Regions from separate parts of the Noviherbaspirillum sp. FW303-A3 genome, predicted to be linked through region 1. Evidence: riboswitches for the same ligand, from Rfam matches in the RefSeq annotation. Region 1 holds a riboswitch; the other holds the start of a gene.

Region 1 (7,471 bases):
GGCCGAGCGCACGTCGTCCACCGCTTCCTGCACCGGCTTCTCGAGGCGGAACTCGGCGGTCAGCGTGACGCCGCCATCCTGTACCTTGGTATAGATGTGCTTGAGGCCCTGCACGGTGGCGATCGAATTTTCGATCTTGCGCGCCACTTCGGTTTCGAGCTGCGCGGGGGCTGCGCCCGGCAGCGATACCGACACGCTGACCGTGGGCAATTCGATGTCGGGGAAGTTCTGGATTTTCATGCCCTTGAAGGAGAGCACGCCGGCAAAGGTCAGCATCACGAACAGCATGACCGCCGGTATCGGGTTCCTGATCGACCAGGATGATACGTTCATCATCGCGTGCGCTCCTTATTTCGCAACCGGTTTGCCGTTCGCATCGGCGCCGCTGGCGGAAGCGTCGGCCACGCGCACGAGGTCGCCGTCGTTGAGGAAGCCGGCGCCGCTGACCACGACCGCCGCATCGCCCTTCAGGCCTTCCAGGATTTCGACACGATCGCCGATGCGGCGCCCGGTCTTCACCTTGACCTGCTGCACGCGATTTTCCGGCGTGACCCGGAAGACATAGTTGAAGCCGTCGCGCAATACGACCGCCTGCTGCGGCACCGTCAAGGCGGAAGAAGTGCCGAGGTCGAACTCGCCGCGCGCGAACATGCCGGCCTTCGCGGAAGGCGTGTTCTCGTTCGCCGCCGTCAGGTCGACATACACGATGGCGGCGCGGTTTTGCGGATCGACGGTCGGGCCGACCATGCGCACCTTGCCCTTCAGTTCGGCGCCGTTGACGGCGACGATGGATGCCGGTATGCCTGCCTTGACGCGGCCGAGTTCCGACGACGTCACTTCGGCGCGCCATTCGAGACGGCCGCGCCGGATCATGCGGAACAGTTCCGTGCCGGCGGGCACGACCGCGCCCACGGTGGCGGCGCGCGCGGAAATGACGCCGCTGTCGGGCGCCAGCACCTGCACCTTCTTCAGGCGGAGCTGTTGCGCGGAGAGGGTCGCCCTGGCCGCTTCGACCTTGGCCTTCTGCGTCTGTTCCGCGGTGAGGTACTGGTTGATCTGCTGCTCGCTCAGCGCGCCGGTGCTCTGCAAGGTGCGCGCGCGCGCCGCGTTGGCGGCGGCCTCGGCGGCGTTCGCTTCCGCCTCCATCAGCGCCGCGCGCGCCTGCGCGACATCGGCGGCGACGGATTCATTGGCGAAGGTGGCCAGCACCTGTCCCGCGCGCACCTGGTCGCCGACGTTCACATGCACTTCCGCCAGGCGCAGGCCGTTCGATTCGCTGCCGATGATCGCTTCCTGCCAGGCGGCGATGTTGCCGTTCGCCGCGAGCCGGATCGGCATGGTGGCCGTCTGCGGACGGACTGTCGATACGGTCAGCGCCGGTTTCGGGCCGGCTGCCTTCTTGTCGTCCGCCGCATTGGAATCGTGGGACAGGAATGCGGAACCGCCCGCGAGGACAAGCAATGCAACCAGGACGAAGGCGACGGGTTTGAGTTGGAATGGCTTCATGACATTGTTTCCATCATTCATATTTCGAAATCTTGCGCGTTCATTGCTGTCCGGCGTTCCAGCCGCCGCCGGCGGCGCGATAGAGCGCAATCCAGGCGCTGCGCCGTTCCCTTTCCAGCGCGACGAGCGCGTTCTCCGACGCGAGGCGGTTGCGGCGCGCCTCTTCCAGCTCGACAAGACTGGCCAGCCCGCCCTTGTAGCGCGCTTCCGTTGCATTGAACGATGCGCGATAGCCTTCGGCCGCGATGCGGGCATCCTCGCCGCGCGCGGCGGTGCTGTCCAGGTTGATCAGCGCCTCTTCCACCTCGCGCACTGCCTGCCGCACACGCGCCCGGTAGGCGGCGACGGCGGCCTCGTAACGCGCCTCGGCCGCCTCGACGCCGGCGGCGCGCCGGCCGCCATCGAACACCGGCAGCGACAAGGCCAGCGGGCCGATGGACCAGGTGGACAGTTCGGCGTCGGTTCCGCCCGTGCGGAAGCTGGCGCGTCCGACCGAACCGCTGAGCGACAGGCGCGGGAAGCGTTGCGCCTGCGCGCCGCCGATCTCGGCGCTCGCGGCGGCGACCTCGCGTTCGGCGGCAAAGACGTCGGGCCGCTGAGACAGCACTTGTGCCGGCAGGCTGTCGATCGCGATGCCGGTCTCGGCGGCAGTGGTGGCGGGCGCCGACAGCTTCTGCCGCAGCTCGGGCTCGGGCAGCGCCGTCAGCGCGACCAGTGCCTTGATGCCGGACTCGCACTGCGCGCGCTGCTGGGTCGCGCGGGCGTTGGCTTCGGCGGCGCTGGCACGGGCCAGAGCGGCCACCGCGGGGGCGGTGAAGCCCGCCTGCCGGCTCAGGTCCGCCAGCCGCGCGGTCTCACCGCGCGACGCTGCGTCGGACAGCGCAATGACAAGCAAGCCGTCGCAGGACCGCTGGCTGTAATACAGGTTGGCCGCTTCCGCCGCGACCGATACGCGCGCCTCATGCCAGCCCGCGGACGCGCCTTCAAGGCGCGATTGCGCGGCGTCGCGTGCCGCCCTTCCCGCGCCGAACAGGTCGATTTCCCATGCCGACTGGAAGCCGGCCTGGGCGGTCGTCCCCATCGGTTGCGGCGGCTGTGCGCTGCTGCGGGCGACGCTCGCTGCTGCATCCAGTGCCGGCAGCAACGCCGCTCCGGATGCGATACGCACAGCGCGCGCTTCGCCGATCCGCGCCTGCGCGGAAGCGATCGTCGGACTTGCCGCCTGCGCCGCTTCGATCAGTTGCGCCAGCACCGGATCGCCTTGCTGCTGCCACCACTGCGAAAGTCCGGCGATGTTGCCGCCGTGCGGCAGCGGCGCGTGCCACTGTTGCGGCGCGACGGTTGCAAGGGGGACCGGCTGCTGCTGCGTGGCGCAGGCGCCGAGCAGCATGGACAGGCCAACGGTGACGAGCTTTTGACGTTTGTTCATGTTTCTTTTTCTTGTTGCATTCTGCGATGACGCGCGTGGCAGGAGTCTGGAGGTCGTCCTGGTTCAGGAAAAAGTAGCCCGGCTAAAAAACGGGCGGGACAATACAGGCCGTGCACGGCGCCGTCATCCCGCTTCGAATGACGTGGGGAGAGAAGCTAGCCTGCCTTGACCGATGCGCCGTACTCCGGATGACGGCTCAGGTAACCTGCGATGAATTCGCAGCGGGCAACGATCTTCCGTCCGACCGCGACGGCATCGTCCAGCGCGAGCTTCGCAAGTTTCGAACCATAGCCCTTTCCTTCGTGTCCGTCGCCAACTTCAGTATGAGTGAACACGACAGCGTCGCCGTCGAGCCTGTATTCGGCAATGCCGACGATTTCACCTTTATCGAGCAGTTCGTAACGCTGTTGCTCGCTGTTGTTTCTCAGGGTTGCACCACTCATGATTCTCCCTTGTCCAGTTTGCGCCGGCATGCCTGCCGGAACTTGTCCGTCATTGCGCAAACATTGTAGTGCAAGGCCGGCAAATCCGATTCAGCGTCCGCGCAAGCTTTTTGCCGCGCGCCACGCTGCCAGCAGCTTTCCAGCCATGCGCCATGGAAGGCTGTGGTCGCGGGCGGCGTGATGCAGGACCCAGCGGTTCGCGGCCAGGGTGCAGCCCTTGCATGCCGTCTCGAAGGCGGTGCCGGCATGGCGGACCAGCGCGCCCGGGGAGCGATACAGCGCCAGATGATGGAAGGCCTGGAACTCGCCGAGCAGCGCCGTCTTGTAGTCGTACCAGCTATGGCCGAGGTGGAACCGCTCCGCTCCCGTCTCGATCGCATGGCATGCCGCGAGATAGCAGCACAGCGTGCCGAGCCGATACGTATCGAACTCGGCGGCATGGGCGTTCAGCCGGGAAATGCAATTCTTTCCGAAGCGATACATGATCGTGCCGCCGCACATCCGGCCGTCGACGGTTGCGGCCAGCACTGCGCCGGACTGCCGGACGAGGGCGACGATGCGCCGTGTCTCTTCTTCATCGATGGCGAAGGCCATGCCTTTGGCCGCGATCCGCAGCCGGCTCAGTTCGATGATCTGACGGATGAGGCATTCGCCGGCTTCACCGCCTTCAAGAACGGCATGCCGGAATGTGGGGAAATCGCGCTCCAGCCGGTTGCGGTGGCGCTTCAGGTTCTTGCGGGTGGCCGGACCGAGCCGCGCAAGGTATTCCTGCGGCGTGGCCGGCAGCGCGACGATGAAGTCCTCGGCGCAGAAGGCTTGCTGATGCACCAACGGGATGTGCGATGCCGCCGTTTGCACGGCATGGAATTCGATGACGTCCGCAAGGGCCGACTGCGAAAACATGTGGCGCGCAAAACGGACCACTTCGTTTTCATGCACGGCGATTGCGGCCGGGGCCGCCACCGCAGGGAATGGCTTCGCGTCGAAAGGCACCGCGTTTTCAGGACGTTAGACGGACCGAGGTACCGCCGGAAAGGCTGCGAGCGCATCACCGGGAGGTAAGTTCCCGCCGATCCATGGCGCGTGATTTTGTTCCACCGCAACCGCACGCATGTTGGCCTCCAAAGACAATCCGGGATCGCTACCCTGTTTCGCTCAGCCACCTTGCCACGGATAAAGAAATGTCCCTGTCGTCCCCATCCACGAACATTGCCCTTCAGCAGGCCATTACCCATCATCTGCGCGGCCGGTTGAAGGAAGCGGAGCAGTTATACCGCGTGGTCCTCAAGATCCATCCCGGCCACGCCGATGCCGGCCGCAACATGCTGGCCGCGATGTTCATGAGCAGGCGTTATGCCGACATGGAAAATGCGGCGCTGGAACTGGTGAAGGATGCGCCCCGCTTCGGCATCGCATGGAAGGGGATGGGACTGGCGCAACTGATGCAGGGCAAGGACGCGGTGCATGCCTTCCGCATGGCGGCGAAGCATCTGCCCGACGACGCGGAATCGCACGAAAACCTCGGACTGGCGCTCAAGCGCGCGGGTCGGCCGGATGAGGCGGAAGATTGCTTCAGGCGGGCGATCAAGTTCAATCCAGTCTCCGCAAGCGCCCACGTCAATCTCGGCAACCTCTTGAAGGAAACAGGACGCCAGACGGAGGCCGAAGCGGCATATCGCCAGGCACTCGCATTGCAACCTGACCTTGCCGATGCGCTGCCTCAGGGTTCGTCGCCGGATGTCGCCGCGTAGAACTTCCTCACGTCCCGCACATAGCGCCGCGTCTCGTTGAAAGGCGGCACGCCATTGTATTTGCGCACGTTGCCGGGGCCGGAGTTGTAGGCGGCAAGCACCTCGTCGAACGTCGCATGGGTACGCATCAGGTACTTCAGGTAGGCGGTGCCGGCGTGGATATTCGTCTGCGGATCGTACAGCGAATGCGCGTTGACGATACCGACGAACTTCGCCGTTCCCGGGGTGACCTGCATCAGCCCGCGCGCATTCCTCTTCGAGCGTGCCTTCGGGTTGTACCCGGACTCCTTCTGGATGACCGCATGGATCAGGCTGGACGGCACGCCGTGCCGCAGCGATGCATTGACGACCATGTGATGGTAAGGCTTGGCATCGCAGGAATGGCAGGTGGCATTGTCGACGATATCCTGGATCGATTCGCTGTAATCCGGCATGGGCAGCAGCGGCCGCGGCGATGCGCCGCGCGCCGCCTTGCGGAAGGATCGCGGTTCGATACCGAACGTCCCCCACTCGGCGAGCACGTCCTGCGCCCGCACGCGTTTCTTGCGCGCCGACTCTTGCGCGGCCTGGGCCGCAACGGCCTGCTGTTCGCTTTCTTCCACCGAGACCGGTGCGAGGGGAAAGGGTCCTGCACATGCGGCAAGCAATGCCGCGAAAAAGAGGGCGATCAACATGTTCACCGCCCTTGCTGTCACTGCCGCACGCGCTGCTGTGGAATCGGTAGCGTTCCACCGCACGGATGCATCGTTGCTGCACATGGTTCCTCCGCTCGCGGCACGCAGATGTGCCGCATGGCCTGGCATGCATTCGCGACGATCTCAAGCAACGGAGAGATGTTGCGGGAGTGAAGAGAGCTGGAGGGCGGCAGGATGCGAGCGGAACGGTATCCACTCGGCAGCCCTGCTGTCATAGACGTGTGCCCTTAGACCAGAAGCTTTGCGTCCCCGCCTTTCGACGGGTTTGCCCTTATCGGAATGTTTGCTGCCGGAACCAGCATACGCCAATCGTTTCCCATTAGAAAACGACTGAAGCATCTTGATACAACTGCGAGGCAATTGCGCCACGAAACGATAGCGGCTTGACACGATCTACTGACACAACGGCAATGCGCCCGGGCCGGATTGACTTGGTGATGCCCGGGGGTGATACTAAATTGACATATCCAGGAGAAACTGTGGTCAAACGAATCGCCATCAATACCGGCGGGGGCGATGCGCCCGGCCTCAATGCTGTCATCCGTGCAACGGTGCTCGCCGCCATCAACCGCGGCTGGGAATGCTATGGCATCCGCGACGGCTTCAACGGCATCCTCAATCCGGATCGCTATGCCGACGGCGGCGTGTTCCGCCTGACGCGGGACGGCGTGCGCGGCATCGCGCACCTGGGCGGCACCATCCTCGGCACGACCAACAAGGGCAATCCCCTGCACTATCCGGTGAAGATGCCGGACGGCACGACGAAGGATACGGACCGGTCGGACGAGGTCCTGGCCTACTTCGCAAAGGAAAAACTCGATGCGCTGGTGGCCATCGGCGGCGACGGATCGCTGACGATCGCGCATGCGCTGCACAAGAAGGGCCTGACCGTGGTCGGCGTGCCCAAGACCATCGACAACGATCTCGACAAGACCTTCACCACCTTCGGCTTCGATACGGCCGTGGCGTTTGCCACCGATTGCCTGGACCGCCTGCACAGCACGGCGGAGAGTCACCAGCGCGTGATGGTGGTGGAGGTGATGGGGCGTTATGCGGGATGGATTGCCTTGCATGCCGGCATCTCCGGCGGCGCGCACAGTATCCTGATCCCGGAAATTCCGTTCGACATCGAGAAGGTCGCGGAGAAGGTCCGCTGGCGCGACGGGCTCGGCCGCATGTACTCGATAGTCGTCGTCGCCGAAGGCGCGGCGCCGCTGGAAGGCGGACGGGAAGTCGCCGAAGCAGCCGGCACCGGACATGCCGAGCGCCTGGGCGGCATCGGCGAGCGCGTTGCCAAGGCCTTGCAGGAGCGCACCGGCAAGGATGCGCGCGTGGTGGTGCTCGGCCACCTGCTGCGCGGCGGCAGCCCGACCTCCTTCGACCGGCTAGCGGCGCTGCGCTTCGGCGCGGCAGCCGTGCGCGCGCTGGAACAGGACATGTCGGGCGTGATGGTGTCGCTGGCTTTCCCGAACGTGGAATACGTCGCGCTGGAAGAGGTCGCCGGCCGCATGAAGGGCGTGCCGCTCGACAGCGATACGCTGCAGACGGCGCGCGACATCGGCATCTGCTTTGGTGATTAGCATGGGACTCAACACCAGTTACGCCGAGCAGGAACCGGCACGCAGCGAGGTCGATGCGCTTGCCGGC
Region 2 (7,471 bases), 850 kb from region 1:
ACAGGTCACCGAGCGCGCATTGCACCTGTCGGCACTGAATTGCGTTCTCGCCGTATTCGTGTTCAACATCATTGTGGGACTGTGGACCTTCCAGCATTCCGGCAGCCTGCTGGGCGCGGTGTCGAACAGCATTGTCCTGCTGCTTGTGTCGGGTGGACTCGGCGTGGTGTTCGGAATCGCGGTCCCAGGCCTGCTGCGCCGTCTGGACACGCTCGGCGGCGATGCGACCCTGGCTTTCGCCGTGGCGGTGATACTGCTCTGCGCGTTGTCGCAGGCACTCAGGATGTCGCCCGTGCTGGCGGCGCTGACTTTCGGCTTCGTCACACGTCACCGGCGCGTGACGCTGGGACAGGCGCAGCGCAACTTTGGCGCACTCGGCGACATGCTCACCGTGCTGCTGTTCGTGTTCATCGGTGCGACCCTTGCGTGGCCGCGCATTGCGGCCGGCATAGGAATTGCATTTGCTGTCCTCGGCGTGCGTCTCGCTGCGAAAATCGCTGGTGTGACGCTGTTCGCGCGTGCCAGCGGGACAACCTGGCGCAAGGGCCTGCTCTCCGCGCTTGCACTGTCGCCGATGTCGGTGCTGGTGCTGGCCATGCTGGTACGGACGCGCGCGATGGGCATCGACCTGATGGACCAGCTTGCGCCGCTCGCTGCCGCCACGCTGTTTCTTGCGATCGCCGGCCCGCTGCTCACGCAATGGGCGTTGAAGCTGGCGGGCGAAACGTCCGGCAAGGAGGAATGATGCCGCTGGAAGCCTTCAAGTCATCCCGTCCGCTGACGCTCGGTGTCGAACTCGAACTGCAGCTTGTCAGCCTGAGCGACTTCGACCTCGTCGATGCCAGCCCGGACATGCTGCATCTGCTCGGACGCAAACGATTTCCAGGCAATGTTGTGCCCGAGATCACGGAAAGCATGATCGAGGTGTCGACCGATGTGCAATCGGACCACGCCGGATTGCTGGCGCAGTTGCACAGCATCCGCGACTGCCTGGTGCAGGCGGGCGACATGCTGAACGTCGGCGTCTGCGGCGGCGGTACGCATCCGTTCCAGCGCTGGGCGGAGCGCAGGATTTTTTCCAAGCCGCGCTTCAAGCAGGTTTCCGGTCTCTACGGCTACCTCGCAAAACAGTTCACTATTTTCGGCCAGCATATCCATATCGGTTGCCCGTCCGGCGACGACGCCTTGCTGCTGTTGCATTCGCTGAACCGCTACATCCCGCATTTCATCGCGCTCTCGGCATCGTCGCCCTACGTCCAGGGGAGCGACACACTGTTCAACTCGGCGCGGCTGAATTCGGTATTCGCTTTCCCGTTGAGCGGACGGGCGCCTTTCCTGTTGCGATGGGAAGATTTTGAGCGCGACTACTTCACACGGATGGAAGACACCGGCATTGTGAAAAGCATGAAGGACTTCTATTGGGATATCCGGCCCAAGCCCGAATTCGGCACGATCGAACTGCGTGTCTGCGACACGCCGCTGACGGTGGACCGCGCCGCGGCGCTCGCCGGCTACCTGCAGGCACTATGCTGCTATCTCATGGAAGGGACGGAACCGGTGCCCGCCGAAGACGATTACCTCGTGTACAACTACAACCGCTTCCAGGCCTGCCGTTTCGGCCTCGACGGCGCCATGGTGCATCCGAAGAGCCATGAAGCCGTGGTCATCCGTGACGACGTGCACGCCACGCTACGCCTGATCGAGCCCTACGCCGCATCGCTCGGCGGCCTGTCTGCGCTGGAGCACATCCGGCAGGCCGCGAATGCGGGCAACGATGCGAGTTTCCTGCGCAGCGAACGCGCCGGCACTGGCAGCCCGGAAGGCATGGTCGACGCGGCGATACGGCGTTTTCGCGAAGGCCGCGCTTGAGCGTGGCATACTTTCTGGCTTTCACCCACGGATTTTCCTGCCATGAAATGCGCCATCGTCCCCGTCACTCCCTATCAGCAGAACTGCAGCATCCTGGTCTGTGAACAGACCAGGCACGCCGCACTGGTTGATCCGGGCGGCGAAGTGCCGCGCCTGCGCGACGCGCTCAAGCAGCTGGACGTGACGCTGGAAAAGGTATTTCTCACGCATGGCCACATGGATCACTGCGCGGCGGCCGACCTCGTGCGCAAGGAATTCGGCGTGCCGATCGAGGGCCCGCATATCGAGGACAAGTTCTGGATCGACCAACTGGCCGAGGCTTGCCGCCGTGTCGGCTTCCCGCACGCCGACGCCTTCGAGCCCGACCGCTGGCTCAATGACGGCGACATCGTGACTTTCGGCGCGCAGACGCTGGAAGTGCTGCACTGCCCGGGACATACGCCGGGGCATGTCGTGTTCTTCCAGCGCGATGTCCGCCTTGCGCTGGTGGGGGACGTGCTGTTCCAGGGATCGATCGGCAGAACCGACTTCCCGCGCGGCGATTACGACACCTTGATCGACTCCATCCGCAACAAGCTCTGGCCGCTCGGCGACGACGTCACCTTCGTGCCCGGACATGGTCCGGCCTCGACCTTCGGCAACGAAAGGCAAAACAATCCCTTCGTCGCAGACATGCGATTCGGTTAAGTCAGACGGAAAAAGATCAGCTGGTGTGGCCGGGGCCGCAGCACACCCTGCATCCGGTCACCTTGTCGAAGTGCGCCTTGGCGGCCTCGACGGCCTCGCTGCATCGGGTGAAGGAACCCACGTAGATCCCGTTGTCTCCCTCGGGCAGGTAGGTGCAGCGCGGGACGTGCACCTCATGTTCGCCGTTCGGCATGGCCAGCTTGTTGACGTAGTAATGCTGCACTGCTCACCTCCTGAAGTTGTCGATGACACTGCGCGGCCCATGCTAATGAAAGCAGCACGGGATTTCCTTAACCTGGGATAAGTTCGTCAAACAAAACGCTGCAATTGTACAGACGAAAAAAAGCCCGCTGCAGCGCGCGGGCAAAGCCATATCTTGCGATATGGTAGAGACAACACCTTGGGACTACCAGTGCCGCTGCCGGAGGGATGCAGCGGCACAAATGCAATGCTTGATGCCGTTCCCCCTGCGTTCAGGCAGCGGGAACAGGCAGGCCTTCATCAGAAGGTGTGGCGAACGCCGAGGTTGAACGCCTTGTTGCCGGAACCGGCTTCGGTGTTGTTACCGACGGTGAAGGTCGCGCCACGCTTGTTGTTGATGCGGGCGTAGGCGGTGTAGAAGTCGGTACGCTTGGACAGCGCGTAGGAGTAGCCCAGCGCCCACTGGTTGGCGTCGCGGTTCAGCGCGGAGTCGTCATCCTTGCGGATGAACGAAGCCAGCAGCTTGTGCGGGCCGAAAGGAACGGTTGCGCCGACCAGCAGGTCGTTGTTGTCGACGGTGCCCGTGCCCTTGTTCTTGCCGTAGGCGAGGTGAGCCTTGGCGACGCCGAAGTCGTAGGTGCCGCCGATGACGGTGTTCTTCGCGCTGTCGGTTGCCGCTGCGTTGTTCAGCTTGTGGTAGCCGAGGCCGACCTTCAGCGGGCCTGCGCCGTAGTTCAGCGAAGCGCCGATTGCACGGCTGCCGGAGTTGTTGCCTGCAACTTCGCCGAAGCCGTAAGCCAGTTCACCCGTGAAGCCGCCCATGGACGGGGAGGTGTACTTGACGGTGTTGTCCATGCGGGTGCCGGAGTTGGCCATCAGGTTGGTGAAGCGGCCGGCCATGCCGTTGCCGAACGGGTCGGCTGCGGCGGAAACCAGGTAATGCGGGGTGTACTGGCGGCCGAAGTTGGTCGCGCCGAAGCCACCCTTCAGTCCGACGTATGCCTGACGGCCGAACAGCAGGCCGCCGGTCAGCGCGCCGGTGTCTTCATTGAAGCCGTTCTCCAGCACGAAGTTCGCGGACAGGCCGCCACCCAGGTCTTCCGTACCGCGGAAGCCGATGCGCGAAGCGGAAGCAACACCGCTCGTCAGTTTGGAAACGGAACCGGCGGCGCCGCCTTTTTCCAAGACGATGCCGGCGTCAACCACACCGTAGATGCTCACGTTGGTCTGGGCCGAAGCGGTTCCGGCAAAGCTGCCGATCACGGCAAGCGCGAGTAGCGATTTCTTCATTCTTGAGTCCTTGAGTTGAGAGGGGGAAACCAGTATGCATATCCACTTGCGCGGATGCATCGAACGATAGAGGCAGCGCGGTGCATCAATCCAGAGGCTTGGTAAGTTGATTTCCTCGCAATAGTCAAAACGCCAATGACAGTCGGTATCTGCGTCGCCTTTTCACAACGCGCATGTGGGGGAATTGCGACGCTCCGCAAATTTTGTTTTCGCCATCAAACCATTCGACGGACAAAAGAAAATTTCGCTGCATTTCGCCAGTGTGCGAGCTACGTGAAATTACGAATACAGCGAAAGTTGCCAAATCGCTACGCTAGCTACTCTTTCAAGCGGTGCGCACTCTGCGCCGCATCACCATTCAACCAAGAGCAAGCATGGCAACTCGTGACTTATTGCCGGTGATCCGGGCGGCGCGCGCCGGCGACGCCGCAGCGCAACTGACACTCGGTAGGCACTACCTGTTCGGCGGCAGCGGCCTGCCCCGGAACCCGATGTCGGCACTGCACTGGCTCGACCGTGCCGCACGGCGCGATATTGCGGATGCGTGGCGGCTGATCGGCGAGCATATCCCCTATGAGACGGTGCGCAATATTGCCTCTGCCGGCGCCGTGCTGCCGTGGTATGAGAAGGCATTCGATGCGGGTGTAATGCAAGCGGGGCTGACGCTCGCGCGCCTGGTGATGGATGACGCGGCATTGCGTACGGCGTGGCATGACAAGGCCATGCGTGCCTTGCAGGCAGCGGCACAGGCAAACATGCCCGATGCGCAATGGCTGCTTGCCCAGCAATCCGGAGCCAGGGAACTTTCTGTTGCCGATCCTGCCGCGCGCGGTGCGCGCAAGGCATCGGCATCGCCGCTCGAATGGGCGGCAAGCGCGGCCGATGCCGGCATCCTTGCTGCGCGATATGCGCTCGCCGAGCGCGCGTGGGCGGTCGCGGATTACGCCGCGTTCCTGCGCTGGTCTCTTCCATTGGCACGTGAACTCGTGCAACGCGCCGGCTGACCGTGAATACCGCTTTGCAATTCGCGCATGCCGCGCCACCGCTGTCGCCGGAAGAGGTACGCCTGCTCGCGCGCACAGCGCACGCGCTGATGTTGAGCGCCGATGGCGACAAGCGTGAGGCGATGCGCTTTCTTGAGTGTGCCGCATCGGCCGGCGACCGGGATTCGCAGCTGTCGCTGGGACTGCTGCTTGCACGCATGGATATCGATGGCAAGCGCAGTGACGCCATCGATGGCATCGCCAACTACAAGGAGGCCATTCGCTGGCTGACCCTTGCGGCCGACCAGGGCATCGAGAAGGCGTGGTACGCGATTTCGCGGATTTATCAAAAGGCCGAATTTTCGCAACGCAGCCTGTCGCAGGCACATGCCTATCTTTGCAAGGCGGCATCCGCCGGTTACCACGTCGCGCAACGCGAACTCGGCATGCTGGTCTGGCGTACCCGCAAAGGCGATGCGAGCAGGGACGTGCTCGCTCTCTACTGGCTGCACAAGGCTGCGCTGCAGGGATGCAGCGAGGCCGCCATGCGGCTGGAAAAACTGGCATCGCGTCCGTCGCCCTCCCGCTGGGCACTGGAAGTGCAGCAGCAGCTTGCACAGCATGCATTCAAGGTGCCGCTCGTCGTGAACGCGCGTATCGCGCTTGCGGCGCGCTTCGGCCTGTCGCTGCCGGAGGCCCTGCTGATCGACCTTGCATCCGCGAATCTCGGGCATTGCCTGCTGGTTGACATCCGGGCGGATTATGCGCGCGGCAGGCGTCGCCTGATCCTCGTCGCGAGCGATGACGACCGTGCCGAGATCGAGCGCATCGCGCATGCATTCGAAGGTCTCGATTGTTCATCCGGAGCGGAAGGCAAGTACCGGCAGAGGTTGTACCGGCTGAAGAAACTGGTGCCCGACTGGTGCGCCGTACAGCGTCTGTTGAAGGACTGATTCGCGACTCCCTGATACGGGTCAAGGAATCGCGAGGCGAGGGTGGCGGCCTCCCTGCACGCATTGCGCTCCATTGCTATACTGGCTCGCACAATAACCCATACAGGGCAAACCGGTCGAAAGACCGGGACGCAAAGCTTCCGGCCTAAAAGAGAAACTCTCATGGTAGCGGAGCCGCCTCCTGAAGCGGAGTCTCGCAGCATCGCGGCGTGCCCTGTTTGCAAAACGCCGAATCATGTTGAAGTACGCCATCGCCGCTCTCCTCCTCATACCCGCTCTCGGCTGGGCCGAATGCGGATTCGTCAGCAACAGCAGTGAAATGATGATTGTGGTCAGCAAGAAGTCCGACAACAAATGCTTCAAGTCGGAAGAGTTCCGCAATGCTTTCCGTGACAGCCTCGTGGCGTCCGTCAAGACGATGGACGCCAACTCTCCGGTGATCACCCGTGCCGTCGCTCGCCACCCACGTCCGCCGGGACAGCCGATGCCCGTTCAGCAGGCGGAAATGTATTACGGCCAGACCGCCAAGCGCTGAAGACTATAACGACTGGTCCCGGTACCACACCATCTGGTGCGTGGTCGCCAGCAGGATGCCGTTCCTGGACCAGACCTTTCCCTCCTGGTCGTAATACCCGCCGTTGAAGGCGTTCGCCTTTGCCGTTGCAAAAGTGTGGTGTCCCTCTACCTTCTGCAGCGCCTCGCTGTCCGCATGGAAGTTGATCGTGAGCGTCACCGTCGAGATCGGCGTCGGACCGCCCTTGCGCACGAACAGGCGGGGAATGAAGGTGTCGCAATGCGCGGCGATGGACGGGAAGTCCAGCCCGCGCGGCGGCACGTCGCTGATCCAGCATTGCGTGTCGCTGTCGCTTCCTCCTGCGAGCGGATCACGGTTGACATAGCGCACGTCGTACATCTGGAGGAAAGGGACGTTGGCCGGCGATGCGTAGCGGTCGCGCTCTTCCGGCGCCGCGGCCGGAGGCATCGTTGATTCGGTGTCGGACCAGGCGTCGCGCCGCACCGCAAACACCGCGGTGCCGGTAATCGCCGGCTCGGCATCATCGCCTTGGCGGATTTCCATCTGCCAGTGCTGCGTCGACCGGCCGGTGCGCACCGGATGCACCCGAATGCGGAACCCGCCTTTCTGGAGCGGCCCCGCGAAGTTGACCGTCATGGCCAGTGGATCGCCCAGCCGGCGCGGGTGCGACAGGATCGCCTGCAGCAGCGTGGCGACCGTGGTGCCGCCGAACGGTGAGATCATGTTCCAGTAATGTTCGGACGTATGGCCGCGATACAGGTCGTCGCTTTCCGCCTCCAGGGCGAGCGCCTGGTCAAATGGGTGGGTTGTCATGGGCTTTCTTGTCTGATTGAGAAATGCGAACACTCGTGCTTTTCAATGGTAAACAAAATTGCCGGCCGGTGCAGGGTTTGCGGAAAATCAGCGGATTCTCAAAAAGTTGCCGTGCGGATACAAAAATTGCCGCTTGCTGC

What was found. A riboswitch is a leader RNA that binds a small molecule or an ion and turns the genes downstream of it on or off. The one in region 1 is predicted to bind cyclic di-GMP.
Region 2: it holds a riboswitch for cyclic di-GMP, as region 1 does, so the genes downstream of both, AC3WOY_RS15480 (hypothetical protein) here and AC3WOY_RS11490 (lytic transglycosylase domain-containing protein) in region 1, are expected to answer to the same signal.

The regions. Positions count from the first base shown of each region.
Region 1 covers NZ_JBYTAZ010000001.1:2,347,400-2,354,870, forward strand. The annotation lists gene AC3WOY_RS11460 (efflux RND transporter permease subunit) at 1-333, opposite strand, end outside; gene AC3WOY_RS11465 (efflux RND transporter periplasmic adaptor subunit) at 349-1,506, opposite strand; gene AC3WOY_RS11470 (efflux transporter outer membrane subunit) at 1,547-2,935, opposite strand; gene AC3WOY_RS11475 (GNAT family N-acetyltransferase) at 3,091-3,378, opposite strand; gene AC3WOY_RS11480 (GNAT family N-acetyltransferase) at 3,469-4,371, opposite strand; gene AC3WOY_RS11485 (tetratricopeptide repeat protein) at 4,560-5,129, shown strand; gene AC3WOY_RS11490 (lytic transglycosylase domain-containing protein) at 5,099-5,803, opposite strand; cyclic di-GMP riboswitch class I at 6,020-6,104, opposite strand; gene AC3WOY_RS11495 (6-phosphofructokinase) at 6,304-7,404, shown strand; gene AC3WOY_RS11500 (thioredoxin family protein) at 7,406-7,471, shown strand, end outside.
Region 2 covers NZ_JBYTAZ010000001.1:3,200,041-3,207,511, forward strand. The annotation lists gene AC3WOY_RS15445 (cation:proton antiporter) at 1-745, shown strand, start outside; gene AC3WOY_RS15450 (YbdK family carboxylate-amine ligase) at 745-1,869, shown strand; gene AC3WOY_RS15455 (MBL fold metallo-hydrolase) at 1,912-2,556, shown strand; gene AC3WOY_RS15460 (hypothetical protein) at 2,573-2,779, opposite strand; gene AC3WOY_RS15465 (porin) at 3,058-4,047, opposite strand; gene AC3WOY_RS15470 (SEL1-like repeat protein) at 4,422-5,051, shown strand; gene AC3WOY_RS15475 (tetratricopeptide repeat protein) at 5,054-5,983, shown strand; cyclic di-GMP riboswitch class I at 6,080-6,165, shown strand; gene AC3WOY_RS15480 (hypothetical protein) at 6,219-6,518, shown strand; gene AC3WOY_RS15485 (acyl-CoA thioesterase) at 6,522-7,331, opposite strand.